2 regions of the Pseudoxanthomonas sp. 97-1-1 genome follow, and region 2 is predicted to be linked to the other one. Evidence: predicted binding sites of a transcription regulator. Region 2 holds the regulator's gene; the other holds the start of a gene.

Region 1 (14,601 bases), on a different contig from region 2:
TCTTCCGCCCGCTCGCCGAAGGTGGCGATGCGTGCGTCGTGCACGCGCAGGCCCTGCCGGCGCAGCACCTGGGCCACGTCCGACAGCAGTCCCGGGCGGTCAGGCGCGACCAGGCCGAGGATGGTCCTGCGCCCGTCCGGCGTGATGCCGAACTCGATGCGCGGTGCGAAGCGGAAATGCTTGAGCTGGCGCGGCACGGCGCGCCGGGACGTACGCACGCTGTCCAGCGGCCGCGCGAGCGCGTCGCCCAGGCCGCGCGCCACCTCGACGGGATCGCGCGGCGCATAGGCATCGGCCGGCAGGACTTCGAACGTATCGAAGACGGTGCCCTGGGGTCCCACCAGCACACGTGCCTGGTGAATCGCGAAGCCCATGCGGTCGAGCGTGGCGAGGATCGCGGCAAACAGGCCGTCACGGTCCGGCGAATGCACGAACACTTCCATCGCGTCCGCGTCGTCGGCGATGCGGCGTGCGCGCACCCGCGTCTCGCCAGGCATCGCGCCACGGATGGCCTGTGCCTGCCAGGCCAGTTGCTCCGGACGGAAGCGCAGGAAACTCTCTTCAGGCATGGTCGCGAACAGGGCGTCCGCCTGGGCGGCTGCCATGCCCTGCACTTCCAGCAGCGCACGCACGCTTCCGCGCGCTTCGTCGAGACGCTCGTCCACGGCGACCGGATTCTCCAGCCCTTCGCGCAACACGCGCCGCGCAGCGAAGTACAGATCGGCGAGCAGCCGGTCCTTCCACGCGTTCCAGAGCTTGGGGCTGGTGCCGGCGATGTCCGCGCAGGTCAGCAGGTAGAGATAGTCCAGCCGCTCGCGGTCTCCGACCAGTGTGGCGAAGGCGTGGATGACGTCCGGGTCGGAAATATCCTGCTTCTGCGCCGTCACCGACATGCGCAGGTGCTGTTCCACCAGCCACGCGACCAGCGCGGTGTCCGCCTCGCTGAGCCCGTGCGCCACGCAGAACTCGCGTGCATCCACGGCGCCCAGCTCCGAATGATCGCCACCACGCCCCTTGGCGATGTCATGGAACAGGCCGGCCAGCAGGAGCAGTTCGGGCTTGCGCAGGCGTGGCCAGACTTCATGCGCGATGGAGAAGCGGTCGTCGGCGCGGCCGGCGGCGAATGCGGCGATGTTCCGCAACACCATCAAGGTGTGCTGGTCCACCGTGTAGACATGGAACAGGTCGAACTGCATGCGCCCCGACACGCGGGCGAACGCAGGGATCCACTGCCCCAGCACGCCCAGGCGCGCCATGCGGGTCAGCGTTTCCACCGCGCGCGGGCCGCGCAGCAGCGCCATGAAGGCATCACGCTGCAGCCGGTCGGCCGCCGCGTACGCCGACAGCCTGGGCAGCGATTCCGCCAGCGCACGCGCCGTGCGCGAATGCAGGCCACGGATCTGCGGGTGCGCCGCCCATGTCGCGAACAACGCGAACACCTGGGCGACATCGTCCCCGGGCCAGGCCACCTCGCGCGCGGCCAGATAACCCCGGCGCAGCGCAAAGCGCTCGTCCAGCGGTTCGGGCAATGCCTCGCCGTCGAACTGCTCCTCGAAGCGCTGCAGCAGGCGGTCGCTGATCCGGCGCACGATGGCGGCACTGCGGTAGAAGCCCTGCATCATCTTCTCGACGCCCAGACTTCCCGCGTCATCGGCGAAACCAAGACGCTGCGCCAGCGTCTTCTGGTAATCGAAGCGAAGGCGCTCCTCGGGGCGACCTGCCACGCGATGCAGGCCGTAGCGCAGGCGACCCAGCGCACGCCGCTCGCGCGCGAGCGCGAGAGCTTCGTCCTGGCCCAAGTGGCCCAGGCCTACCAGCGGCTCGAGGTCGCGCACGCCGAACGTGCGCAGCGCCATCCAGCCCAGCGTGTGCAGGTCGCGCAACCCGCCCGGGCCTTCCTTGATGTTGGGTTCGAGATTGTCGGACGTGTCGCCGAAGCGTGCGTGGCGGATGCGCAGCTCCTCGCGCTTGGCGACGAAGAAATCGCGCGGCGGCCAGACCCGGGCCGGACCGATGGCATCGATCAGCAGGCCTTCGTCCACCGGTTCGCCAACGATCAGCCGCTCCTCGATCAGCGCAGTCAGCACGCTTTGGTCGGCGGCGGCAGCGGCCGTGCATTCGCTCGCCGAGCGCACGCTGTGGCTGATCGGCAGGCCAGCATCCCAGAGCATCGCGAAGAAGCGCGCCACGGCATCGTGGTGGGCCTGCTGCACGTCGGATGCAGCCAGCACCAGCACGTCGACGTCGGATTGCGGAAACAGTTCGCCACGCCCGTACCCGCCCACCGCGAACAGCGCCATCGGCGCATCCGCGGGGATGCAGCGCAGCCAAGCGTCCTTCAGCAGGTGGTCCACCGCCCGCGCGCGCAGCGCGAGGATGCGGTCCATGCCGTCGTCCTGGTCGAAGCGCTTGTCCAGCCGCGCATCGGTATGGCCGAGCGAGGCGCGCGCCGCCGCCGACCAGACCGCGTCATCGGCGACGTCCGGGCCGATGTCCGGAAGCCGCGTCGCGTGTCCGTTCGCGGCTGTCGTGGTGCTCACAGGTCGTTGTCGTCGCCCGGCACGCGGGTCAGGATCTCGACGCCGTCCTCGGTCACCGCGACGGTGTGCTCCCACTGCGCGGACAGCTTGCGGTCCTTGGTGACCACGGTCCAGCCATCGGGCAGCACGCGGGTATGCCGCGCACCCTCGTTGATCATCGGCTCGATGGTGAAGGTCATGCCCGGCTTCAGCACCACGCCCTCGCCGGGGCGGCCGTAGTGCAGCACCTGCGGCTCGTCGTGGTAGACCTTGCCGATGCCGTGGCCGCAGTACTCGCGCACCACGCTGAAGCGCTCGGCTTCGGCGTACTGCTGGATCGCGTGGCCCACGTCACCGAGGGTGGCGCCCGGTTTCACCGCGCGGATGCCGCGGAACATGGCTTCGCGGGTGGTGTCCACCAGCCGCTTCGCCATCACCGACGGGGTGCCGACGATGTACATGCGGCTGGTGTCGCCGTGCCAGCCGTCCTTGATGACGGTGACGTCGATGTTGAGGATGTCGCCATCCTTGAGCACCTTCGCTTCGCTCGGGATGCCATGGCAGATGACGTTGTTGACCGAGGTGCAGACCGTCGCCGGGAAGCCCTTGTAGCCCACGTTGGCCGGGATGGCTTTCTGCACGTTGACGATGTGATCGTGGCAGATGCGATCCAGTTCGGCGGTGGTCACGCCCGGCTTCACGTGCGGGGCGACCACTTGCAGCACTTCGGCGGCCAGGCGGCCGGCGATGCGCATCTGGGCGAGGTCTTCGGGGGTTTTCAGCTGGATGGCCATGTGGCCGATTATCCCCCATTTGGCGCCCGGGCTGAACGGCCACGGGAGAAGGCCCAGCCCAAGGCGGTCCGTACCGTTTGCGGCGGGGGGCTGGAGGCGGCTATACTCCCGCGGCTTCGTGCCCGGGGTTGCCCGGTCCGGACCGCCCACGTCGGGCGACACCGACGAATCCACACCTGCTGCCCCAACCCGTGCCGGGGTGCCCTTCGCTGAAGGGTTCGGACACGGACGCCGCAGGGAGGCCCAACCCCGGAACCCCGCCCTCACGGGCACCGTCCTCCATTGAACCGGACGGTGGGTTCCCCTTCGATGGAGTTACTGCAATGCCCCAAGTCACCATGCGCCAGATGCTGGAAGCCGGCGTTCATTTCGGCCACCAGACCCGCTACTGGAACCCCAAGATGGCGCCGTACATCTTCGGTGCCCGCGGCAAGATCCACATCATCAACCTCGAGAAGACCGTTCCGCTGTTCAACGACGCGATGAACTTCATCTCGGGCGTCGCGCAGAAGCGCGGCACCATCCTGTTCCTGGGCACCAAGCGCAGCGCGCGCGAGGCCGTGAAGGAAGAAGCCGAGCGTTGCGGCATGCCGTTCATGACCCAGCGCTGGCTGGGCGGCACGCTGACCAACTTCGCCACCGTGAAGAAGTCGGTCGCCCGCCTGAAGGAACTGGAAGCCGCCGAAACCGACGGCACGTTCGAGAAGCTGGTCAAGCACGAAGTGCTGGGCCTGCGCCGCGAGCGCGAGAAGCTGCTGGCCTCGCTGGGCGGCATCAAGGAAATGAACCGACTGCCGGACGCGCTGTTCGTCATCGACATCGGCCATGAAGACATCGCCATCAAGGAAGCCAAGAAGCTCGGCATCCCGGTGATCGCGGTGGTCGACTCGAACTACGACCCGGCCCTGGTCGACTACGCCATCCCCGGCAACGACGATGCCATCCGCGCCGTGCAGCTGTACGCCCGTGCCGCCGCCGACGCCGTGCTGGAAGGCAAGGCCGCCCAGCCGAACGCCGCCAGCGTGCGCGAGGAAGAGTTCGCCGAAGGCGGCGACGACAAGGGTGCCCGTCGCGCCCCGGCCAAGAAGGCCGCCGGCAAGAAGCCCGACGAAGCCGCCGCCGAGTAATCCGGCTGCAATGCCGCCGCGCCATGCTGCGCGGCGGCCCATGTTCCACCTTCTCCCATCGGGAGAAGGTGCCCGAAGGGCGGATGAAGGTACGGAGCACGTCGACGCTGCATGCATCGCGACTCCGCCGCACCCTCACCCCAACCCCTCTTCCGACGGGAGAGGGGCTTTGCCAATCCAAATAGAGGTAATCCCGTGGAAATCACCGCTTCCCTGGTCAAGGAACTGCGCGAGCGCACTGGCGCCGGCATGATGGAGTGCAAGAAGGCGCTCACCGAGAACAACGCCGACATCGACGCCGCGGCCGAGTGGCTGCGCAAGTCGGGCCTGGCCAAGGCCGACAAGAAGGCCGACCGCGTCACCGCCGAAGGCCGCGTGGCCGTGGCCCAGGACGGCGGCAAGGCCGTGCTGGTCGAGATCAACTCCGAGACCGACTTCGTCGCCAAGGATGCCAACTTCATCGCCTTCACCGACGCCATCGCGCAGGCCGCGCTGACCTCGGGTGCCGCCGATGTGGAAGCGCTGAAGAGCGCCAAGCTGGCCTCGGGCGAGACCGTCGAGGAAGCCCGCGCCGCCGCCATCGCCAAGCTGGGCGAGAACATGCAGATCCGTCGCCTCGTGTCGATCGACAGCGCCAACAACGTCGCGGCCTACGTGCACGGCGGCAAGATCGGCGTGCTGGTCGAGGTCAAGGGCGGCGATGCCGAACTGGCCCGCGGCCTGGCGATGCACATCGCCGCGATGAACCCGCCGCACAACAAGGCCGCCGACGTGCCGGCCGAGTTCGTGGCGAAGGAAAAGGAAATCGAGCTGGCGAAGATGTCGGACAAGGACAAAGCCAAGCCGGCCGACATCCTGGAGAAGATCATCTCCGGCAAGATCAACAAGATCGTCAACGAAGTGACCCTGTACGGCCAGCCGTACGTGCTGGACAGCGACAAGTCGGTCGAGCAGGTCGTGAAGGCCGCCGGCGCCGACGTGGTCGGTTTCCAGCGCTTGGTGGTCGGCGAAGGCATCGAGAAGGTGGTGGAAGACTACGCCGCCGAAGTCATGAAGCAGGCCGGGCTGGCGTAAGCCTTCCCTCTCCGCTTCGACGGAAAAGCCGCGGGGAACCGCGGCTTTTTTGTTGCCCGCGTGACTGGCGGGAGCGGATGCCGCCGCGCACGCCGTGACCGTTGGTCGACCACGACTCAAGTTTGCACGTTCCGTGCCGAAACTGGTTTCAAACGTGACACTTCGTCGCGCATTGCTGGCATCCTGCCGGCAATTCCCACTTGCGTGGCCCGCACCCGGATGCGTCCCGAACTCGAAGCCCAGCTGCTGAATTGCCGCAATCTGCCCAGCCCGCCCGGCGTTGCATTGCGGATCATCGAGCTCGCGCAGGATCCGGACGTGGTGATGGCGACGGCCGCCGATGCGATCGGCCTGGATGCGGCATTGAGCGCGCGCATGCTGCGCATCGCCAACTCCCCGCTCTACGCCAGTCGCCGCAGGGTGGAAAACCTTTCGCAGGCGCTCACGGTGCTGGGCCTGAATGCCACCCTGACGCTGGCACTGGGGTTCTCCTTGTCACGCTGCGGCAGCGGCACCCATCCTGCCGCGCAGGAGCGCGTCTGGCGTCGCAGCGTCATCGCCGCGCTGGCCAGCCGGGTGCTGGGCCAGCGTGCCGGCATCAGCAAGGTGGAAGAGCTGATGCTGGCCGGGCTGCTGCAGGACATCGGCGTGCTGGCCCTGCTGGAAGTCCTGGGCGATGATTATGCGCGACTGGTCGAACGCGCCGTGGGCAATGCCGAACTGCTGGCCGCCGAGCGCGACTGGCTGGGGTGCGACCACGCCACGGTGGGCGGGTGGTTGGCGCGGCAATGGAATCTGCCGGCGCTGTTGAGGGAAGCGATCATCGAGAGCGAGATGCCCGCGTCGGACACCCCGTTCAATGCGTGCGTGGCCGTGTCCGGCCACATTGCCGACATCTGGCTGGCTGGAATGGACCAAGCGCGGACGGAGGAAGCGCATCGCCATGCGGCGATGCAGGCCGCCACGCGGCTCGGGATCGACTACCCGGGGTTCCTCGCCCTGACCGAGGAGATGCTCGTGGCGCTGCCCGAGGTCTACGCATTGTTCGACGTTCCCCCCGCCCCACCGGCCCGCATCCAGGCTTTGCTGGACCAGGCACGCGAGCTGCTGGTCGTGCGCAACCTGCGCGAAATCCAGGACGCGGCGCGTGCCCGCAAGGAAGCCAACGAGCACGAAGACCGTGCGCGCCGGCTGGCGGAGGAGGTGCGGCGCGACCCGCTGACCGGGGCCTACAACCGCAGCCAGCTGGAAGAAGTGCTGGAGAAGGAGTTCGATGCCGCCACGCGGCACGGCTGGCCGCTGTCGATCGCCTTCATCGACCTGGACGACTTCAAGCAGGTCAATGACCGCTGGGGGCACCTGGTCGGCGATGAAGTGCTGCGCAATTTCGCCAAGGCGCTGATGCGGCAGGTGCGCGGCAGCGACATCGTCGCCCGCTATGGCGGCGAGGAGTTTCTGGTGGTGTTGCCGGGCATCGGCGAAGAGGCCGCCGCCCAGGTCGTGCGGCGCATCCTGTCGGAGGTGGCCGGCGTGGCGATGGCCGATGTCGACGGCCAGCCACTGCACATCACCTTCTCGGCGGGGCTGGCCACGCAGGGTGCACTGGAACAGTTCCGCCACGTTGATGACCTGCTTCGCGCGGCGGATGAAGCGCTGTATGGCGCCAAGCGCGAAGGCCGCAACCGGGTATCGGTCGGCGCCATCGGCCCCTGACAGGCCCCGTGGCTACTGCCTCGGTTGCAGCGCCACTTCTTCGTAAGGCTGTACCACCACCCAGCCGTCGCCCGCGAAACGCAACTGGATGCTCTCGCCCGAGCCGCGGCCCAGCAGGGTGCCGAGCGAAATATCGGTGATGATTTCCGGCGTCAATCCGCCCGACCATGCCACGGTGGCGTTCGGGTCGGTGAACACGGGCCCGGTCTGCGCATTCACCGGCAGCGTGAGGGGTTCGTAGTGCGACGTGATGGCGACGATGCCGTGTCCGCTCAGGCGTACGTTGAACAGCCCTCCCGACAGCATCCCGGCGACCTTGCGCATCATCGTGATCCGGCTCTCGATGCTGGCCTCCACCGCAAGCACATCGTTGCCGTTGACGAAGATCGATTCCCCCGCGAGACGCAGCAGCGTGATCCGCTTGCCGGCATCGGCCAGGTAGACACGCCCCTGCCCTTCGATCTTCATCAGTTGCATGCCTTCGCCACTGACGGCCTTCTTCAGCAGGTTCCCCAGGCCCTGTTCCAGCATGCCCTGGCGGGTGAACTTCACGCTGCCCTTGCGCGCGACCATCGCGCCGGCCTTGGCCCAGACCAGACCGTTCAACCGGACTTCCAGCAGATGCGGGCTTTCCAGTTCGAATGCGTCGGCCGTCGCATCCTTTTCCTTCGATGATGCGAGGAATTCCTGCAGGGTGCGCACGCTCATGTCCGTTCCTTGATGGATGGCGGGAAGGAGCGCCATCATATCCGCCCCGGCCGCAGGTCCCACCCATGTCTCGCATCGTTCCCGTGCCACACACGCTGGAGGCGGCTGCGCGAGCGCCCGTTGCCGCCGAGCGACTGATCCGTGGGCGCCCCCTGCAGGCGGTCGAGAACGCCTACTCCACCCGGGATGACCGTTTCCATTGCGGCGTATGGGAAGGCGATGTGGGCGCATGGCGGGTGCACTACACCGAGCACGAGTTCTGCCACCTGCTCAGCGGGCGCGTCCGCCTGCGCAGCGATGATGGCGAGGACATCGTGCTGGAAGCGGGCCAGAGTTTCGTCGTGCCCGCAGGGTTCACCGGCACGTGGGAGGTGCTGGAAACCGCGCGCAAACTGTATTCGATCTACGAACCCGGCGACTGAAGCGACGCGCTCGGCTAGAATTGCCGCGGTTTCCCCACGCCGAGAACTCACCATGCCCGCCCCCCTGGTCTATCGCCGCATCCTGCTCAAACTGTCCGGCGAGGCACTGATGGGGGCCGAGGATTACGGCATCGACCCGGCCGTGATCGGCCGCATCGCGCGCGAGATCATCGAAGCCCGCGACGCGGGAGCCGAGGTGGGCCTGGTGATCGGCGGCGGCAACATCTTCCGCGGCGCGGGACTGGCCGCAGGCGGCATGGACCGCGTCACCGGCGACCAGATGGGCATGCTGGCCACGGTCATCAACGCGCTGGCCATGCAGGACGCGCTGGAAAAGCTGGGCGCCAAGTGCCGCGTCATGAGCGCGATCAAGATCAACGACGTGTGCGAGGACTACATCCGCCGCCGCGCCATCCGCCACCTGGAGAAAGGCCGCATCGCGATCTTTGCGGCAGGCACCGGCAACCCGTTCTTCACCACCGATTCCGGCGCCGCCCTGCGCGCCATCGAGATCGGTGCGGACCTGCTGCTGAAGGCCACCAAGGTGGACGGGGTCTACGACAAGGATCCCAGCAAGCACGCCGACGCCAAGCGCTTCGACCAGCTGACCTACGACGATGTCATCGCGCGCAACCTGCAGGTGATGGATACCGCCGCGTTCGCCCTGTGCCGCGACAGCGACGTGCCGCTGCGCATCTACGACCTGTCCGTGCCCGGCAACCTGATGCGGATCCTGCGCGGCGAACATGTCGGCACCCTGGTGAAAGGGCGCGGCTGAGCCCCCTGTGGGCGGGGCTTCGGCCCCGACGGTGGACAGAATGCCGCGAGGCTCGAATGGGCATGTGGCAGCGCCTTCCACCGCCATCCGGTCTGAACGGCGCGCAATCGCGTGCGCCGGAACGCGGGCAGGGTGCGGTCGGGGCTGAAGAGCTTCCCGCGGCGCGTGCCCCTTCGCTTGCTGTAATAGTGTCCGGCCAGCCCCGGCCGGCACCCTAGTCCACCATGGGACACGGACACCACCACGGTCACGGGCCACACGCCCACCCGCACGCGTCGGCGACACGCACTTTCGCCTGGGTCACGCTGATCAACCTGGCGTACACCGTGCTCGAAGCTGGTTACGGCTTCCACACCAATTCGCTGGCGCTGCTGTCCGATGCCCTGCACAACCTCGGCGACGTGCTGGGCCTGGCGCTGGCGTGGAGTGCCGCCGCCCTGGCGAGGCGCGCACCGCGTGGCCGGCACACCTACGGCTGGCGTCGCGCCACCCTGCTCTCCCCGCTCGCCAACGCGGTGCTGCTGATGGTCTTCTCCGGTGCACTGGGCTGGGAGGCCTTCCGGCGCTTCAGCGCGCCGCCGGAGATCCCGGCCACACCCGTCATCGTGGTGGCGGCACTGGGCATCCTGGTCAACCTGGGCGCCGCGTGGCTGGTGAAGGACGGGCACGCCCATGACCTGAACAAGCGTGGCGCCTTCCTGCACCTGATGGCGGATGCCGCGGTGTCGCTGGCCGCCGTGCTTGCCGGCGTGGGCATGGCCACGCTGGGGTGGGCATGGCTGGACCCGGCCACGGCGCTGCTGATCGCGGCGGTGGTCGCCGTGGGCTCGTGGGGCTTGCTGCGCGACAGTTTCGATGCCGCGATGGACGCCGTGCCGCCCAGCATCGACCCCGTCGAGGTCGGCGCGTTCCTGAAGGCCCGGCCCGGCGTGTCGGCCGTACACCACCTGCACATCTGGTCGCTGGGCGCGGGCGAGATCGCATTGACCGCCCACCTGGTACGGGCGCGCGAAGACGACCACGACGCCTTCATCGACGCCACCGTGCATGCGCTGGACCACACCTTCGGCATCAACCACGCCACCCTGCAGATCGAACGCGGCGCCACATGCGGCCATGACCTGCACGATGCGGCGCCGCATCATTCCCACTGAACGGCGCGCGGACGGTCGGCAACGGCACCGAATCGCCCTATAATCGGTCGTTTACAGGCTTTGCAACGGAAAGGGCGATGCTCAACGACATCAAGAAAGACGCGCAGGCGCGCATGACCAAGAGCATCGAGGCGCTCCGCCACACGCTGGTGAAGGTCCGCACCGGACGCGCTTCCACTGCCCTGGTCGAGCACCTGAAGGTCAACTACTACGGATCGGACATGCCGCTGAGCCAGGTCGCCACCGTGACCGTCTCCGACTCCCGCTCGCTCACGATCACGCCGTGGGAAAAGCAGATGGTCAGCGCGGTCGAGAAGGCCATCCTGGCATCCGACCTGGGCCTGACCCCGAATACCGCCGGCACCACCATCCGCCTGAACCTGCCGGCGCTGACCGAAGAACGTCGCAAGGAGCTCTCCAAGGTCGTCCATGGCGAAGGCGAGGACGCGAAGGTGGCGATCCGCAACATCCGCCGCGATGCCAACCAGCAGGTCAAGGACCTGTTGAAGGACAAGCAGATCACCGAGGACGAGGAGCGTCGTACCGAGGACGAGATCCAGAAGCTGACCGACAAGTCCATCAAGGACGTCGACGACGTGGTCAAGGCCAAGGAACAGGAACTGATGGCGGTCTGAGGACTGCCATGTCCCCTGCCGTCCCCGCGTCCGTGCCCCGCCATCTGGCCGTCATCATGGACGGCAATGGCCGGTGGGCCGAACGACGTCGTCGCCCGCGCGTGATCGGCCATCGCGCCGGCGCGCGCGCGGTCAATACCTGCATCGATTTCTGCTTGGACCGCGGCATCGGCGCGCTAACCCTGTTCGCGTTCTCCAGCGAGAACTGGGGTCGCCCCGAGGAAGAAGTCGGCGCGCTGATGAAGCTGTTCCTCAACGCGCTGGACCGCGAAGTCGACGAACTGCACCGCCGCGAGGTGCGCGTGCGTTTCATCGGCGACCGCGCACGATTCTCCGCCGACATCCGCGCACGCATGGACGCGGCCGAGGCGCTGACCCGCGGCAACACACGCCTGCACCTCGTCATCGCGGCCAGCTATGGCGGGCGCCAGGACATCGCGCACGCGGCGCGTGCACTGGCCGCCGACGTCGCCGCCGGACGCCTGCGCCCCGAGGACATCGACGAAGCAACGCTCGGCGCCCACGTCGCGCTGGCCGACCTGCCGCCGCCCGACCTCTTCATCCGCACCGGTGGCGACCATCGCATCAGCAATTTCCTGCTGTGGCAATTGGCCTATACCGAACTCTGGTTCACCGACGTACTGTGGCCCGACCTGGACGCGACGCTGCTGCAGCGCGCCCTGGACGACTTCGCGCAGCGCGAGCGCCGCTTCGGCCTGACCAGCGCGCAGATCGCCAGCGGCACCCACGAGGACACAACCGCATGAGCACGCCCAGCGCCACCCGCACCCGCGTCATCGCAGCGCTGGTGATGGCGCCCTTCGCCATCGGCGCCATCCTGCTGCTGCCCACGTCGTGGCTGGTGATGCTGGCGGCGCTGGTGTTCCTGGTCGGGCTGTGGGAGTGGTTCAAGCTCGCCGAGATCGACGACACCCTGCAGCGCACCGTGCTGCTGACCGCCAACCTGCTGCTGATGGTGCTGCTGGTGTGGGCGTCGCGCGGATCCACCGATCTGGTCCCCTTGCGCCTGATGGCCCTCGTGGGCGCGGCGTGGTGGCTGCTGGCGTTGCTGTGGCTGCGCTTCTTCCATTTCGCGTCCGATCACGAGACCTGGGCGCGCGTGTTCAAGCTGGCCGCCGGCACGCTGGCTGTGGTGCCCGCCTGGTGCGCGCTGGGCCTGATCCACTCCTCCGAGCCGAACGGACACATCTGGTTGTTCGTCGCGCTGGCCATCGTCTGGGCGGCCGACAGCGGCGCATATTTCGCAGGGCGCCACTTCGGCGGCCGCTGGTTCCGCGGCAGGAAGCTCGCTCCGCGCATCAGTCCCAACAAGACGCTGGAAGGGCTGCTCGGTGGCCTGGCTGCGGGCATGCTGGTGGCGGGCGTCGGTGCACTCATCGCCGGTGTAGACGTGGCGCAGGTGCCCGGCGTGCTGCTGGTGGCGGTGTTCACCGTGCTGTTCTCGGTGGTCGGCGACCTGTTCGAAAGCCTGCTCAAGCGGCATGTCGGCGCCAAGGATTCGGGTGACGTGATCCCCGGCCATGGCGGCGTGCTGGACCGCATCGACGGCGTGCTGGCGGCACTGCCCATCTTCGTGCTGGGCAAGGAAGTCTTCGGATTCTGAGCATGGCCGCGCACGCACAACGCAACGTGGCGGTTCTCGGCGCGACCGGCTCCATCGGAGCATCGACGCTGGATGTCGTCGCGCGCCACCCCGAGCGCTATCGCGCCAGCGTGCTTGCCGCCGGCAGCAGTGTGGATGCGTTGCTTGCGCTGTGCGTCCTGCACCGCCCGGACCATGCCGTCGTCGCCGACGAAAGCCAGTTCGCACGCCTGCGTGACGGCCTGTCCGACGCCGGGCTGGCGACTCGTGCACATGCCGGTGCCGCCGCACTGGACGCGCTGGTGTCCGACCCTGGCTGCGACATCGTCGTCGCCGCCATCGTGGGTGCCGCCGGCCTGTCGTCGACGCTGGCGGCGGCCCGCGCCGGGAAGCGCCTGCTGCTGGCCAACAAGGAGTCGCTCGTCCTCGCCGGTGAGCTGATGACCGCCGCCGCAGATGCCGCGGGTGCCGAGATCATCCCGATAGACAGCGAGCACAACGCGATCTTCCAGTGTCTGCGTTCACGACAGGCTCAGGGCGAGGTCAGCCGCATCGTGCTGACCGCGTCGGGTGGCCCGTTCCGCGGCTGGAGCCGCGCGGCGCTCGCCCAGGTCACGCGCGAACAGGCCGTCGCCCATCCCAAATGGTCGATGGGCCCGAAGATTTCAGTCGACTCGGCGACCCTGATGAACAAGGGGCTGGAACTGATCGAGGCCCATCACCTGTTCGGCGTGGAGCGCGAACGGCTGGACGTGCTGGTACATCCGCAGAGCCTGGTGCACTCCCTCGTGGAATTCGTCGATGGTTCCACGCTGGCGCAGTTGGGGCTGCCCGACATGCGTACGTCGCTGGCCGTGGGACTGGGCTGGCCGGACAGGATCGCATCGGGTGTGCCGGGCCTGGACCTGTTGCGGCATCCCCGGTTGGACTTCGAGGCGCCCGACCTGGATGCCTTTCCCTGCCTGCGGCTGGCCTGGCACGCCATGACGGCCGGCGGCACGGCGCCAGCGGTCCTGAACGCTGCGAACGAAGTCGCAGTTTCAGCCTTTCTTCAGGGCCGGATCGGTTTCCTATCCATTCCTGCGCTGGTCGAGGATGCCCTCGCCGCGTTGCCCGCAACGCCGGCCGATTCGCTGGATGCGCTGCTGGAAGCGGATGCGCAGGCACGCCGACTTACCGAACGCAACCTCGCAGGCCATCTCTTCCCATGAGCGCCGACATCCGATGAGTGACGTGCTGGGCTCAATCTGGTGGATGATCGTGGCCCTGGGCGTGCTGGTCACGTTCCACGAATTCGGCCACTACTGGGTGGCGCGCCGTTGCGGGGTGAAGGTGCTGCGTTTCTCGGTGGGCTTCGGCAAGCCGCTGTGGTCGCGCCGCGATCGCCACGGCACCGAGTTCGCCATCGCGGCCATCCCGCTGGGTGGCTACGTCAAGATGCTGGACGAAGCCGAGGGCGACGTCCCCGCCGCGCAACAGGACCAGGCGTTCAACCGCAAGTCGGTCTGGCAGCGCATCGCCGTGGTCGCCGCCGGCCCGCTGGCGAACGTCCTGCTCTGCGTCGTCCTGCTGTGGGCCATGTTCGTGCTGGGCAAGCAGGACTACTCGGCCACGCTGGGCAGCGTCAGTGGCATTGCCGCCGATGCGGGCTTCATGCGCGGCGACAGGATCGTCCGGATCGGCGACCGCGGGATCGATACCTGGACCGACGCCTCCATCGTGCTCACCAAGGCCGCCATCGATGGTGATGACGTTCCGGTCGAGGTGGAAACCGCCTCCGGCAGCCAGCTGACCCGCACGCTGCCGCTGTCCCGCCTGCCGGTCGGGTTCGACCAGGAGAACGCCATCGGCCTGAGCGGGCTGGTCTGGCGGCACTGGATGACGCCGGCGGTCATCGGCAAGGTCACCCCGGGCTCGGCCGCCGATGGCGTGCTGCACGTGGGCGACGTGGTGACGGCCGTGGATGGCCAGCCGGTACACGGCTTCAACGACATCGCCACCGAGGTCGATGCACTGGGCAAACGCGGAGGCGCGGCCATGATCGAAGTCGACCGTGCCGGCGAGCGCCTGGCCT
Region 2 (14,601 bases):
CGAGATAGGCTTCCAGCGGATCGATCTGCTCGAAGCCCGGCAGGCGTTCCATCCGGCACGCGATCTCGAGCGGACCGAGGTGTTCCAGTTCGCGCAGGATGCGCAGCGGATCATTGCCGCTCATGAACAGCGACGGCGCGGGGGTGAAGCCGATCTTCCAGCCTTCCGGCGTTTCGTCGGCCTTGGCGGCGGCGGGCGTGGCGGCAGGCGCATCCTGGCCGGACAGGACGGCGTTGAGCCGGTCCTTCATGGCCTGCACGGCGGCGGGGTCGGCCGGAGTGCCGTGTTCGGCCTCGGCCAGCAGGGCACGCAGCACGTCCACCGAGGCCAGCATCGCGTCGACCGCCGGCGGGCTGACGGCGCGCTGGCCGGCGCGCAGTTCGTCCAGCAGGGTTTCCAGTACATGGGTCATGCCGGCGATGGCGTCGAAGCCGAACGTCGCCGAACCACCCTTGATGGAATGCGCCGCACGGAAGATGGAATTGATCAGGTCGCCGTCGCGGCTGCCCTGTTCCAGCGACAGCAGGCCGGCTTCCATGGCTTCCAGCCCTTCGCGGCTTTCCTCGAAGAACGTGGCGTGGAAGCGCTGCATGTCCATGTTCATTGCGGTGGAGCCCTGTGGCGGTATGCGAAGTGGGGAGGAAGTGCGGGGCTCAGCCCAGGACTTTCTGGACGGTGGCGACCAGCTGTTCCGGATTGAACGGCTTGACCAGCCAGCCGGTGGCACCGGCGGCCTTGCCTTCGGCCTTCTTGTCGGCGGCCGATTCGGTGGTCAGCATCAGCATGGGCGTGAACTTGTAGTCGGGGATGCCGCGCAGGGCGCGGATCAGCGAGATGCCGTCCATGTTGGGCATGTTGACGTCGGTGACCACCGCGTTGAACTTCTGCCCCTGCGCACGTCCCAGCGCGACCTGGCCATCTTCGGCTTCATCCACCGAATAACCCGCCGAAGTCAGGGCGAAAGCGACCATCTGTCGCATCGAGGCCGAATCGTCCACTACCAGAATGCGTGCGCTCATGCGGCGTTCTCCACTTGTTGCATGTTGTTTTCGTTGTTGGTGGTCGCCAGGCCAAGCTGCGGCGCGAGGCCGAGCAGGCGTGCCGCGTCGCGGAAGCTCTGGCTGACCGCGCTGAAGTCGGTGGCCAGCCCGGCCTGCTCGCGCTGGCGCACGAAGCTGCACAGCACCTGCAGGCTGGCGGTGTGCACGCGCTGCACCGTGCCGGCGTCCAGCACCAGCGGGCCAGGCTGTGCGACATGCATGGCCAGGTGTTGCTTGAGGTCGGTGGCGGCCTCGATGCCGAGGTCATCACCCAGGGGCACTGCGCTCATCGTGTCTCCGGAAGGGCGGCTCTAGTGGGGTATCGGCGCACGCGGGCCACTCTTGAGCGTCCGGTGTGAATATGTGATGCGCGTCGACCTGCCATCGCCATGGCCTAGGTGAGCAGCTGCGAGGCATCCAGCAGGATCACCGCGCGTTCGTTCAGGCGCGCCACGCCGCGGAACAGCGGATTGGCGATGCGGCCGACGCGGGCGTTGTCCGGGGATTCGATCTGGTTGTCGGTCAGGTTGGCGACGTCCTCCACCGCGCTGACGCGCAGGCCGAGGGTCTCGCCATGTTCCTCGAGCACCACGATGCGCGTGGCGGCATCGGTGTCGATCGCATTGCGGCCCAGGTACAGGCCCATGTCGATGACCGGCACCACCTGCCCGCGCAGGTTCATCACGCCCAGCATGTGCGGCGCGGCACCACGCAGGGGCAGCAGGGTCGCGGGGCGCACGACCTCCTGCACCTTCAGCAGTTCCAGCGCGTAATGCTGCTGGTCGCAGCGCAGCCGCAGCCAGCGGGTCTTGCGTTCGGTCGCGCGGCGGCGCTCGCCGGTATCGGGCAATGCCTCCTGCAGGTAGGGCTTGCTCGGCAGCGGCGGCAGCGCGCGCGGCGCCTGCACGGGGCGTGCAGCGGGTGCAGCGACCGGAGCGGCGACCGGCGCGGCTTCGGAAACCCGCGCGGTGGGCGCCGCGCTTCCGTGCAGGTCGTCCAGCAGGGCCTCGAACTCGTCGTCGCTGATCATGTCGCTGGCGCTGCCTGCGCGCGCAGGTGCGACGGCGAGCGCAGGCGCGGGCGGGGCGGTGACGACGGGTTCGCTGGGGGGGCTGGTTACGGCGGTGGGCGCGCCGCTGCCGTGCAACTGGTCCAGCAGCGCTTCGAATTCGTCGTCGCCGATCATGTCGGCGTCGCTGCCTGCACGTACCGGTGCGATCGCCAGCGCAGGGGGAGCTTTGAGGTTCGCGGCGGGCGGTGCCGGTGTGTCGGCCGCATCGGGCGATGTCCCGGTGGCGGCTGTTTCCGCGGCGACCGCGGTCAGGGACGGGGCGGCAGCGGTCGCCGTGCCCACGTCGCCCAGCAGGTCGTGCAGGTAGTCGTCGAGGACGGCGGGCGTGGTCATGCGGCTTGCTCGGTGGCGCGTGCTTCCGTCAGCAACAGCCAGTCCAGGGCGCGGCGGTACGCCGACAGGCCGCGGCCGGGATACTGCGCGGCGGGGCTGGAACGGGTCAGTGCATCGACGCTGCAGATGCGCGTGTCATTGGGGATGGCGTCGTTCCAGACGCGTCCGCCGTACTCGTCCTGCATCGCCTTCAACGTCTCGGCACCGGTGCGGGTGCGCTTGTCGTAAAGCGTGGGCAGGATCGAGACCGGCAGTTCGCGATGGCGCGAGCGCTGGATCATGTCGGCGGTGCGGCACATGCCTTTCAGGCCGTGCAGAGCCAGCGGTTCGGTCTGGGTCGGAATGATGACGTGGTCGGCGGCAGCCAGTGCATTGACCATCAGCAGGCCCAGCGTGGGCGGGCAGTCGAACAGCACGTGGTCCCAGGCTTGGCCGCCGCGCGCGAGCGCATTGGACAGGGCCAGGCCCAGGCCTGGCTGGGTGGCGCTGCGGCGCTCCAGCGTGGCCAGCGGTGTCTGTGCCGGAACGAAGGCGAGGTTCTCGATCTCGGTGGCGCGCGCCACGCTGGCGAGCAGCGGCGGCTGCTCGTCGAACAGGTCCAGCACGCCGGCAGGCTGCGGCTCGGCGGGCACGCCGAACGCGCGCGTCAGCGACGCATGCGGATCCAGGTCGACCAGCAGCACGCGACGGCCACGCATGGCCAGGGCGCGCCCGAGGGCGAGGGTGGTGGTGGTCTTGCCGACGCCGCCTTTCTGGTTGGCGATTGCCCACACGCGCATCACTGGACTCCTTCATGGACCTGGGGCGCCGGCGGCGCTCCGGGCATGGGCGACGCGGCGTGGGTCGGCAGCGACGGCAGTGCGATCACTGACGGCGCTTCGACGGCCTGTTCCTGGGCATGCAAGTTCGGTGCCGGGCCGGCCGGGCTGGCCAGGATGATCAGCAGCACGCGGCGGTTGGCGTTGCGGCCTTCGAGGGTGGCGTTGTCGCCGATCGGCCGGAACTCGCCGTAGCCGATCATCGCCAGCCGCTCCGGCGGAATTCCGTCGCGGACGAACAGGTGCACCACGCTCGCCGCACGGGCCGAAGACAGTTCCCAGTTGGACGGGAACTGCGCGGTGCGGATCGGGCGGTCGTCGGTATAGCCTTCCACGCGCACCGAGTTGGGTACGTTGCCCAGCACTTCCGCCAGCTTGCCGACGGTCTGCTGCGCCTGCGGATCCAGCGCCGCCGAGCCGGTGGCGAACAGGATGTCGCTGTTGATCTGCACTTCCAGCCACAACTCGGAGCGCTTGATGACCACCAGCTTCTCGTCGATCAGCGGCGCCAGCGCGCGCTCCAGGTCATCGGCGATGCGCTTGAGCTCGCCCTGCGCGCTCTGCAGGCCCTTGGCGTCCAGCGAGAGGTTCATCTGCGAGGCCATCGCCGCCAGCAGGGTGACGTTGGGCGAAGGCGAGGGCGCGGAGGGTCCCTGTTTGGCACCGGACTTGATCGGCGAGGGCCGGTCGAAGTCGGCACCCTGCAACTGGTGGTTGCCCACCTGCACCGGGTTGATCGTGCGCGGGGCGCCGCCGAAGGCGGCCGTGAGCGCATCGGCCATCACGCGGTACTTGCCCTCGTTGATGGTGGAGATGGCGTACATCACCACGAAGAAGGCCAGCAGCAGCGTCATCAGGTCGGCGTAGGGGATCGCCCAGGCCTCGTGGTTCGCATGCTCCTCGTGTTTCTTCCTGCGCGCCATCGCCGTCGTTCCGCAGGGGTCAGTTCAGGAAGCCGGCCAACTTGGCCTCGATGTTGCGCGGGTTCTCGCCCTGCGCGATCGCGATCAGTCCTTCGATGATCATTTCCTGTTCGCGGCTGCGCCCGCCGATCACGCTCTTGAGCTTGCTGGCGATGGGCAGGAAGAACAGGTTGGCCGAGGCGATGCCGTAGATCGTCGCGGTGAACGCGGCGGCGATGCCATGGCCCAGCTTGCTGGGGTCGGCAAGGTTCTTCATCACCGCGATCAGGCCGAACACGGCGCCGATGATGCCCAGGGTGGGGGCGTAGATGCCCATGGCCTCGAAGACCTTGGCGGCCGCGAGATCCTGGTGTTCCTGGCCGTTGAGGTCGATCTCCATCATGTGGCGGATCGATTCGGGCTCCACGCCGTCCACCAGCATCTGCAGGCCCTTCTTCAGGAACGGGTCGTCCTGCTGGTTGACCAGCGGCTCCAGCCCCAGCAGGCCCTGCTTGCGGGCGATGTTGCTCCAGTCGACGATCTCGGCGATCAGCGCATCGCCATCGGTGCCCGGTGGCCGGATCACCCAGCGCACGATGGACAGCGCGCGCTTGAATACCGGCGGCGGCGTATGCACCAGGATCGCGGCGATGGTGCCCAGGATCACGATGACGAAGGCCGCCGACGACCACAGCGAGGACAGGCCCGCGCCCTTGAGGATGCTGCCGCCTACCAGGGCGACCAGCGCCAGGATGAGTCCGATGAGGCTGAAGATGTCCATGTGCAGATCTATCGGCCCGGTTCAGGTGGACTTGAGTCGTGAGTCCTGTAGGAGCGACGCAAGTCGCGACCGTGATCACACAGACACCGGGTTGTCATGCCGCGCGTGATCTGGAATCGCGAGCTGTCGCCTGGCGGTTGCAGCAGCGACGTTATTTGCGACCGGGTCACACCGCCATCCAGGCGTCATGTTGTGCAGGGCGTGCGGTCGCGACTTGCGTCGCTCCTACAGGGAGCACGATGCGTCACGCCGTCGCGCGCAGGCCGTCCACGTCCAGGATCAGCGCCATGCGGCCGTCGCCGATCAGGGTGGCGCCTGCGTAGCCGGGCAGGCCGCGCACGGCGCGTGGCAGGGGCTTGATGACGACTTCTTCGCGGCCGCGCACCTGGTCGACGATCAGGCCGAAGCGTTGTTCGCCCATCTGCAGCACCACGATGGTGAGCAGGGGCGTCATCACCGGGTCCACCTGCAGCCAGTGGCGCAGGTCGACCAGGGGCAGGGTATGGCTCTGGCGGTCCAGCACGGCCTGGCCATCGAACCAGCGCAGGCTTTCGGACGGTGCGTGCAGCACTTCCATCACGCGCGCGAGCGGCAGTGCATAGACGGGGTCGCCGGCCTGCACCAGCAGGGTGGGCAGGATCGCCAGGGTCAGCGGCACGCGGATGACGAAACGGCTGCCGCGCCCGATGTCGGAATGGATGGTGATCTGCCCGCTGAGTTCGCGGATGCGCGATTGCACCACGTCCATGCCCACGCCGCGGCCTGAGATGTCGGTGACCTCGGCCTTGGTGGAGAAGCCGGGCAGGAAGACCAGCTGCAGGCATTCGTCGTGGGTCAGGCGCGCGGCGGCTTCGGGATCGATCAGGCCCTTTTCCAGCGCCTTGGCGCGCAGGCGTTCGGGATCGATGCCGGCGCCGTCGTCGCGGATTTCGATGGTGACGAAGTCGCCTTCCTGCTGCGCCGACAGGCGTACGTGGCCGGCACGCGGCTTGCTGCAGGCTTCGCGCAGGCTGGGCACTTCGACACCGTGGTCGATGGCGTTGCGGACCAGGTGCACCAGCGGATCGGCCAGCGCTTCCACCAGGTTGCGGTCCAGCTCCGTCTCGGCGCCGACCAGTTCCAGGTCCACTTCCTTCTGCAACTGGCGGGCAACGTCGCGCGCGACCTTGGGAAAGCGCGAGAACACCTTGCCCACCGGCTGCATGCGCGTACGCATCACCGCCGTCTGCAGGCGCGCGGTGGCGATGTCGAGGCTGCTGACGGCGCGGTCCAGTTCTTCGTCGCGGATGCGCGCGCGCAATGTCTTCAGGCGGTTGCGCGACAGCACCAGTTCGCCCACCAGGTTGACGATGGCGTCCAGCCGCTTGGTGTCCACGCGGATGGTCTGTTCGGTTTCGCCACCGGTTTTCGCGGCCGGCTTCGGTGCGGCCGGTTTCGCAGGCGAAGGTGCCGGTCGCGCGACGGGTGCGGGCGCAGCGGCGCGGGTGGGTGCGCCATCGCCGTGCAACTGGTCCAGCAAGGCCTCGAACTCGTCGTCGCTGATCAGGTCCGCGCCGGCCGCAGCGGGCGCGGCGCTTGTCGCGGCGGTGGGTTTCGGCGCGGCGGGTGCGGCATCCCCCCGGGTATCGAACTGGTCGATCAGCATCTGCGGGGCGTGCGGCGGGTCTTCGCCGGCACCGATCGCATCCAGCATCTGTTGCAGCCAGTCCAGCGATTGCTGGGCGGCATCGAAGTGTTGCGGTTCCAGCGTCGCCTGGCCGGCGCGCACCAGGCCCAGCGTCTCTTCGGCCGCATGGCACAGGTTGACCATCGGCTGGATGCCGAGGAAGCCGGCGCCGCCCTTCAGGGTGTGGAAGCCGCGGAATACCGCGTTCAGCTGCTCGCTGTCGGAGGGGTCCTGTTCCAGCGTGACCAGTTGCTCGCCCAGCCGGTCGAGGATTTCCTGCGCTTCGATCAGGAAGTCGGCGGCGATTTCAGGGGTGACGGCGGACATGGGCGGGGCAGGTACCGGGACGGGTGATCAGCGGGAGGAGTCGAGCAGGTGCAGGGCGTGCGCGTGGCGACGCCGCAGGAAGCGGCCGACCAGGACATCGCAGACCAGCAGCGATCCCACGAACAGCAGGACGAGGGGATGGCAGGAACGGCGGGCGGAAGCGTCGGGCATGGCAGGTCTCCGGTTCCGCTGCGCGTTCGCGGGTGCCTACAGCCCCAGTCCGGAGAGCAGGTCGTCTGCGTCGTTCTGTGAAAACGCGTTGCGGTCCAGACCAGCAACGGCCGGACCGGCCAGATCTGAAGGGTTCTTCTTCTCCGGCGGCGGCAGGCCCAGCGCGCCGAAGCCCTCGTGCACGCGACGGACGATGCCCGCGACGCGACGGATGATCTGGCCGGTGAGGTCCTGGTAGCTCTGCGCCAGGGCCATCTCCGACAGCCCCTTGCCGATGCTGTCCACCAGCGCCGCCTGCTCGGGCGACAGCGCGGTGCCCTTCAGTTGGGTGGCGTAGCCACGGCACTGTTCGGCCAGGTCCAGCGTGGCGTGGCTGGCCTGTTCGGTCATTTCCACCACATGGTCCAGGCGCGCGCAGGCGTCGTCCAGCTCGCCCGGTCCGGTGGGTGGCAGTTCGCCCAGCGTCTGCGCCAGCTCGCGCGCCAGGCGGCCCAGGCCCTGCATCATCGGCTGCGTGCGCCAGGCGGCGATGGCATCCAGTTCGCGACGCCAGCCGGCTTCGTCGCCCTGTTCCAGGGCATCCAGCGCGTGCTGCAGTTTTTCCACCAGCGCGGCGCGTGCGCCGGCGACATCGGCCACGGCGCTCATCAGGCAGCGGCTCCCAGGCGTTCGAAGATCTTGCCCAGCTTCTCTTCCAGCGTCTGCGCGGTGAACGGCTTGATGATGTAGCCGTTCACGCCGTTCTGCGCCGCCTCGATGATCTGCTCGCGCTTGGCCTCGGCGGTGACCATCAGCACCGGCAGGGTCTTGTAGCGGTCGTCGGCGCGGATGGCCTTCAGCAGCTCGATGCCGGTCATGCCGGGCATGTTCCAGTCGGTGACCACGAACTCGAAGCTGCCCTGGGACAGTGCGGTCAACGCGCTGTTGCCGTCTTCGGCCTCGGCGGTATTGGTATAGCCCAGGTCATTGAGCAGATTCTTGATGATGCGGCGCATGGTGGAAAAGTCGTCCACGATGAGGATGCGCATGTTCTTGTTGGCGGTCACATCGAACTCCAGTAAAGCGTGCCCGGTCAGGGGCGACGGCAAGGCAGGGGCTGCACGCGGCGGCCTACCGGAGCCTTATCGGCAGGCCGTGGGGATTCTTCAGTCGTTGTCTTCCAGGCCGGCGTCGGCCTTCTCGAACACCTGCAGGCGTCCGCGCAGCCGCACCATGGCCTGGCCGTGGATCTGGCAGACGCGCGACTCGCTGACGCCGAGGACGGCGCCGATCTCCTTCAGGTTGAGCTCCTGCTCGTAGTACATGGACAGCACCAGCTGCTCCCGTTCGGGCAGGTGGCCGATGGCCTTGACCAGTTGCTGGCGGAACTCGCTGCGCTCCAGGTGCTGCTGCGGCGAGGGGCCGCCGGTACGCGCGGTGTTGGGTTCGCCATGGTCGTCGATGTGCGATTCCAGGCTCAGCACCTGGCCACGCGCGGCATCTTCCATCAGGCGCAGGTACTCGGGCAGCGGCATTTCCATCGCACTCGCCACTTCGGTGGCGATGGCGGCACGGCCGGTGCGCTGTTCGATCTCGCGCACGGTGGCGGCCGCCTGGCGGGCGCGACGGTGGACCGAGCGCGGTACCCAGTCGCCGCGGCGGATCTCGTCGATCATCGACCCGCGGATGCGGATGGAGGCGTAGGTCTCGAACGAGGCGCCCTGCTCGGCATCGTAGCTGCGCGAGGCTTCCAGCAGGCCGATCATGCCGGCCTGCACCAGGTCGTCGATCTCCACGCTGGCCGGCAGGCGCGCGGCCAGGTGATGGGCGATGCGGCGGACCAGGTCGGCGTGCTGGGTGACGAAATCGTTCGCACTGCTGCGCTGTACGGCGCGGTATTGGGCGGCGGCGGTGTTCATGCGGCGACTCCCCGCTGGATCAGGCGTTCGACGAAGAACTCGACGTTGCCGCGCGCTCCCAGAGGCGGCTGCCAGCGTGCCGTCATGCGCGCGATCTCGGCGATGGCGCGGGCCGACGGGCTGCCCGGATAGGCTTTCACGACGGGCTGCTGGCGCTGCACCGCACGGCGCAGCCAGTCGTCCTGCGGCACCGCGCCGAGGTAGTGCAGGGCGACATCGCCGAGGAAACGCTCGCAGACGCGGGCGAGTTTTTCATACAGCTTCCGGCCCTCGTTGGGGTCGCGGACCATATTGGCGATGACGTGCACGCGGTCCAGGCCGCGCTCGCGCGCCAGCACCTTGATCAGCGCGTAGGCGTCGGTGATCGAGGCCGGCTCGTCGCAGACCACCACCACGGTGTCCTGCGCGGCCTGGCAGAAGGTCAGCACGCTGTCGGTGATGCCGGCGGCGGTGTCGACCACCATGAAATCCAGCGCCCGCTGCAGTTCGGAGAACACGTTGACCAGGCCCACGTGCTCGGCCGGCGCCAGTTCGGCCATGTGGCGGAAACCCGACGAGGCGGGAACCACCAGCACGCCCTCGGGGCCTTCCAGCAGTACGTCTTCCAGTCCGCAACGTCCTGCGACCAGGTCGGCGAGGGTGAACTTCGGCGACAACCCGAGCAGCACGTCCACGTTGGCCAGGCCCAGGTCGGCGTCCATCAGCAGCGTGCGCTTGCCCATTTCGGCCAGCGACACGGCCAGGTTGACCGACACGTTGGTCTTGCCCACGCCGCCCTTGCCACCGGTGATGGCGATGACGCGCACGGGATGGAATGCGCCGGCGGCCGGCGGCGTGCTGCGGGGATTGGTCTGCAGCAGGTGGTCAGGCGACATGGGTGGCCTCGGTCGAGCAGGGTTCGTCGGCTTCGCGGCGCAGCTGGTCCAGCCGCAGCACGAGGTGGGCGCTGTTGGCGCGGTGGAGATCGTGGGGAACGCGCTGGCCGTCGGTTACCCAGGTCATCGGCAGCTGGTGGTCCACGACCACCGACAGGGCGCTGCCCAGGCGGCCTGTCTCGTCCAGCTTGGTCAGCACCACGCCTTGCGGCTGCACGCTGCTGAAGCGGCGGACGACCTCGTCCAGGTCGGAGAAGTGCGAGTTGGCCGGCAGGCACAGCAGGGTCTTCACCTGGCCCGATGCGCGCAGCCAGTTGAGCTGGCCCACCAGGTTGCGGTCGCGCTGGCCCAGGCCGGCGGTATCGATCAGTACCAGCTTGTAGTCGCGCAGGCGCTCCAGCAGCAGTGCGAGGGCCTGCGCGCTGTCGGCCTCGTGCACGGCGATGCCGAGCTGGCGGCCGTAGCCGTGCAGTTGCTCGCGACCGCCGACCCGCACGGTGTCGGTGGTGATCAGCGCCACGTCGCGTGCGTTGTAGCGCTGCGCGAAGCAGGCGGCGAGCTTGGCGATGGTGGTGGTCTTGCCCGCGCCGGTGGGGCCCACCAGCGCGATGACGCCGCCGGTTTCCAGCAGGTCGGTGTCGACCACCGGCAGCTTCTTCGACAGCAGGCCCAGCATCAGGCCACGGCCGCGGTGCAATTCGGTGTCGGCGGGAATCTGCAGGGCGATGTCGCGGGTGATGCCGGCGTCGAAGCCGTAGTCTTCCATCAGTTCCATCGCCTGCATCCGCACCGGCGAACCGCGCAGGCGTTCGTCGGTGAGGCGGTGCATCTCGCGCTCGATCATCTCGCGCATGGCGGACAGTTCGCCGCGCATCTGCACCAGCTGCTCGTCGCTCTCGCGGGCGTGCGTGGCGTTGTCGGTGACGACGGTCAGCGTCGGTACGGTGACGGCAGCGGGCGCCGGTACCGGTGCGATCACCGGTGCACGCGTGGCGTGCAGCGCGACGACCGGCGCAGGCTCGGGTTCCGGCAGCGACACCGGCGGCGCGATCGAGGGCAGCAGCGCATCCAGGTCGAGCGTGTCATCGGCGTCGGCGCGCGGCGCGGGCTGACGGCGCGGCGGTGCAGCGGGTTCGCTCGCGGCGACCGGCTCGTTGGCGGGAGCGGCCGGCAGGCAGGCGGCCAGCTTGGCGGCGAAGGATTCGGGTTCGATCAGCAGCGGCGCGATGTCGCGGACGACCGGCGCCGGAATCTCGCCGGTGATCGGCGCGGGCGTGGCGGCCACCGGCGCGCGTGGCGCTGCGACGGGTGCTGCCGGCGGTGCGATCGACGCAGGTGCGGCGACGGCCGGCTTGGCGGTCCCGGCACGCGGTGCAGCGGGGACGGCCGGCTGGCGGCGGGCGAAGTAGCTGGCGGCGGCTTCGGCCGGTGACAGGGCCGGAGCGTTCGCGGTCGGTGCCTGCGGCGCCGGGTCGAGCAGCGGATGCAGCGGCGCAGGGGGCGTGGCCGGGCGCATCGCTTCCAGCGTGCGCTGCACCAGCGCTTCGTCGTAATTGCTGGCAGCAACGATCTCGATGCCATCCTCGGTCACCCGGTTGGACAGGATCACCGCGTCCGGGCCGTGTTCCTGCCGGACCATCGCGAAGGCGGTGCGCATGTCGGGGGCGACGAAGCGTTTGATTTTCATGGCGTGCTATCCGGTTCGATGTCGCGTCGGGTTCTGCTGCTTCCGGTCTCAGCTGATCGTGCCGACCAGCTTCAACCGCTTGTCCTCGGGAACCTCGCTGTAGGCCAGCACCGACAGCGAGGGGACGCTGTGGCGGACCAGGCGGGCGAGGGCGGCGCGGACCGAACCCGGTACCAGCACCACCGCAGGCTCGCTGCGGGCTTCCTGCTTGTTCACCACGTCGGCGAGGCTCTGGTGCAGGCGTTCCGCCAGTCCCGGTTCCAGCGCCGCGCCGGTTCCCTGGGTACTGTCCTGCAAGACGCGTTCCAGATTCGGCGCCAAGGTATAGACGGGCAGTTCCGGCGCCATGCCGGAGATTTCCTGCACGATGAACCGGCCCAGCGAGGTGCGTACCGCAGCGGTCAGTGCGGCCGGATCGGCGTTCTGCGGGGCGAACTCGACCAGCGCCTCGACGATGCGGCGCAGCTGGCGGATCGGCACGCGCTCGATCAGCAGGTTCTGCAGCACGCGCACCACCGTGGCCAGCGGCAGCGCCTTCGGGGTGAGGTCCTCGACCAGCTTCGGCGCGCTGCGGCCCAGCTGGGACAGCAGCTGCTGCACTTCCTCGTGGCCCAGCAGCTCCGGCGCGTGTTCGCGTACCAGATGCGAGAGGTGGGTGGCCATCACGGTGGCCGGATCGACCACCGTATAGCCCAGCGATTCGGCGGTGGCTTTCTGGTGCGACTGGATCCACACCGCGTCCAGCCCGAACGCCGGGTCCTTGCCGGGGATGCCGTCGATGGCGCCGAACGCGCCGCCCGGATCGAGGGCCAGCTCGCGGTCGGGATGGATCTCGGCCGACGCCACCGGCACGCCATGCACCAGCAGGCGGTAGCCGTTGGACGGCAGTTCGAGGTTGTCGCGGATGTGTACCGGCGGCACCAGGAAGCCGAGGTCCTGGGTCAGCTTGCGGCGCACGGCCTTGATCCGCGACATCAGTTCGCCGCCCTGGTTCTTGTCGACCAGCGGGATCAGCCGGTAGCCGACTTCCAGGCCAAGTGGGTCGACCGGGCGCAGCTCGTCCCAGGTCAGTTCGGCATTGCGGTCGGGGGCTCCGGGTGCAGGCAGGGCCGCCAGGTCGCCGGCAGCGGCCTCGGGGCTTTCCTGGGTCCGCTTCCACATTTTCCAGGCCAGGTAGCCCAGGCCGGCCGCGAGCGTCAAAAAGGCGACGTTGGGCATGCCGGGCACCAGCCCGACCAGGCCCAGTACGCCCGCCGACACCGCCAGCGCCTTGTGCTGGCCGAAGGCCTGGCCCATCACCGCCTGGCCCATGTCCTGCGAGCGCGAGGCGCGCGTCACCAGCATGGCGACCGAAGACGACACCAGCAACGCAGGCAGCTGCGCGACCAGGCCGTCGCCGATCGACAGCAGGGTGTAGGTGGAGGCCGCGTCCGCCGCCGCCATGCCGTGCTGGAACATGCCCACGGCAAAGCCGCCGACCAGGTTGATGAACAGGATCAGGATGCCGGCGATGGCGTCGCCGCGGATGAACTTGTTGGCACCGTCCATCGCGCCGTAGAAATCGGCTTCCTCGCGCACTTCCTCGCGGCGGGCCTTGGCTTCCTCGCGGGTCAGGATGCCGGCATTGAGGTCGGCGTCGATGGCCATCTGCTTGCCGGGCATCGCGTCCAGGATGAAGCGCGCCGACACTTCCGAGATGCGCCCCGCGCCCTTGGTGATCACCACGAAGTTGATGATGGTCAGGATGGCGAACACGACGATGCCGACCGCGTAGTTGCCGCCCACCACGAATTCGCCGAACGCGGCGATGACCTTGCCTGCGGCGTCATGGCCGTTCTGGCCATTGAGCAGGATCACGCGGGTGGACGCCACGTTCAGCGCCAGCCGCAGCATCGTGGTCATCAGCAGGATGATCGGGAAGATGGTGAAGTCGAGTGGCCGCTTCACGTACACCACGGCCAGCAGCACCACCAGCGAGATGGCGATGTTGAAGCTGAAGAGCGCATCCAGCACCGGCGGTGCCAGCGGCACCACGATCATGGCCAGCAGTGCCAGCACGACCAGGGGTGCGCCGAGGCCGTTCTTCAGCATCTCCATCCAGCGCATGCCGCCGACGGGTTGCGCACTCATGCCTTGCCCCCGTGCTCATCCACGTCCACCGCGGGCAGGTCGGGCAGCGGGGCCTCGCCCACGCGCCAGGCACGCAGCTGGTACACGTAGGACAGGATCTGGGCGACGGCGGCGTAGAGTCTCACGGGGATTTCCCGGCCAAGTTGACCTTCGCGATACAAGGCGCGTGCCAAAGGGGGCGCCGAGACGATGGCGATGCGGTGGGCATCGGCCACTTCGCGGATCCGCATGGCCAGTTCGTCCACGCCCTTGGCGACCACCGTGGGTGCGCCCATCTGACCGGCCTGGTATTTCAGCGCCACCGCGTAATGGGTCGGATTGACCACGATCACGTCGGCGGTGGGCACGTCTTCCATCATCCGGCGCTGCGACAGCTGGTGCTGCATCTGGCGGATGCGGCCCTTGACCTCGGGGCTGCCCTCGCTTTCCTTCATCTCTTCGCGGAGTTGCTGGCGCGTCATCTTCAGTTTCCGCAGCCAGTTCCATTTCTGGTACGGCGCGTCGATGGCGGCCAGCAGGATCAGGCCGCCGGTGGTCGCCAGCAGCAGGGTACTGGTGAAACTCAGGCCGCTGCGCACGGCCTGTTCCAGCGGCATGGTCAGCAGTTCCCGCAGCGGGTTCAGGCCCAGCTTCACGCAGATCGCCGCCGCGCCGCCGATCAGGGCCACGCGCAGCAGCGACTTCAGCAGCTCGGCCACGCTCTCGGCGCCATACAGCCGCTTGAGGCCGGCAGCGGGGCTGAGCCGCTTGAAATCCGGCATCAGCGCCTTCTGCGAGAACTGGAAGCCGCTCATCGCGATCGGTGCGGCCAGGCCGGCCAGCACGCAGATGCCGGCCACCGGCGCGACCACCGCCAGCAGCTTCAGCAGCAGCAGGCCGACATGCCCGAACAGCTGGTCCG

Evidence for each region. The regulator FliA, encoded in region 2, starts transcription of late flagellar genes. The targets are predictions, from matches to a motif close to TAAAGTTTNNCNNNCNNNGGCCGATAA.
Region 1: AC3DET_RS03300 (HDOD domain-containing protein) is a predicted target of FliA. The motif match lies at 5,631-5,657, and genes of this name have one in related genera.

What each region holds. Positions count from the first base shown of each region.
Region 1 is NZ_JBYMTJ010000001.1:675,794-690,394, forward strand. Features, by position in the region: gene glnD ([protein-PII] uridylyltransferase) at 1-2,492, opposite strand, end outside; gene map (type I methionyl aminopeptidase) at 2,537-3,313, opposite strand; gene rpsB (30S ribosomal protein S2) at 3,637-4,440, shown strand; gene tsf (translation elongation factor Ts) at 4,636-5,514, shown strand; gene AC3DET_RS03300 (HDOD domain-containing protein) at 5,734-7,227, shown strand; gene AC3DET_RS03305 (AIM24 family protein) at 7,240-7,935, opposite strand; gene AC3DET_RS03310 (cupin domain-containing protein) at 8,001-8,357, shown strand; gene pyrH (UMP kinase) at 8,410-9,135, shown strand; gene AC3DET_RS03320 (cation diffusion facilitator family transporter) at 9,360-10,289, shown strand; gene frr (ribosome recycling factor) at 10,367-10,924, shown strand; gene uppS (polyprenyl diphosphate synthase) at 10,933-11,691, shown strand; gene AC3DET_RS03335 (phosphatidate cytidylyltransferase) at 11,688-12,548, shown strand; gene AC3DET_RS03340 (1-deoxy-D-xylulose-5-phosphate reductoisomerase) at 12,551-13,738, shown strand; gene rseP (RIP metalloprotease RseP) at 13,752-14,601, shown strand, end outside.
Region 2 is NZ_JBYMTJ010000002.1:717,875-732,475, forward strand. Features, by position in the region: gene AC3DET_RS10555 (chemotaxis protein CheA) at 1-604, opposite strand, end outside; gene AC3DET_RS10560 (response regulator) at 654-1,019, opposite strand; gene AC3DET_RS10565 (STAS domain-containing protein) at 1,016-1,330, opposite strand; gene AC3DET_RS10570 (chemotaxis protein CheW) at 1,435-2,445, opposite strand; gene AC3DET_RS10575 (ParA family protein) at 2,442-3,224, opposite strand; gene motD (flagellar motor protein MotD) at 3,224-4,186, opposite strand; gene AC3DET_RS10585 (flagellar motor protein) at 4,206-4,946, opposite strand; gene AC3DET_RS10590 (chemotaxis protein CheA) at 5,191-6,939, opposite strand; gene AC3DET_RS10595 (hypothetical protein) at 6,967-7,110, opposite strand; gene AC3DET_RS10600 (protein phosphatase CheZ) at 7,147-7,758, opposite strand; gene AC3DET_RS10605 (chemotaxis response regulator CheY) at 7,758-8,138, opposite strand; gene AC3DET_RS10610 (RNA polymerase sigma factor FliA) at 8,256-9,008, opposite strand; partial or broken gene AC3DET_RS10615 (MinD/ParA family protein) at 9,005-9,817, opposite strand; gene flhF (flagellar biosynthesis GTPase FlhF) at 9,873-11,570, opposite strand; gene flhA (flagellar biosynthesis protein FlhA) at 11,619-13,700, opposite strand; gene flhB (flagellar biosynthesis protein FlhB) at 13,697-14,601, opposite strand, start outside.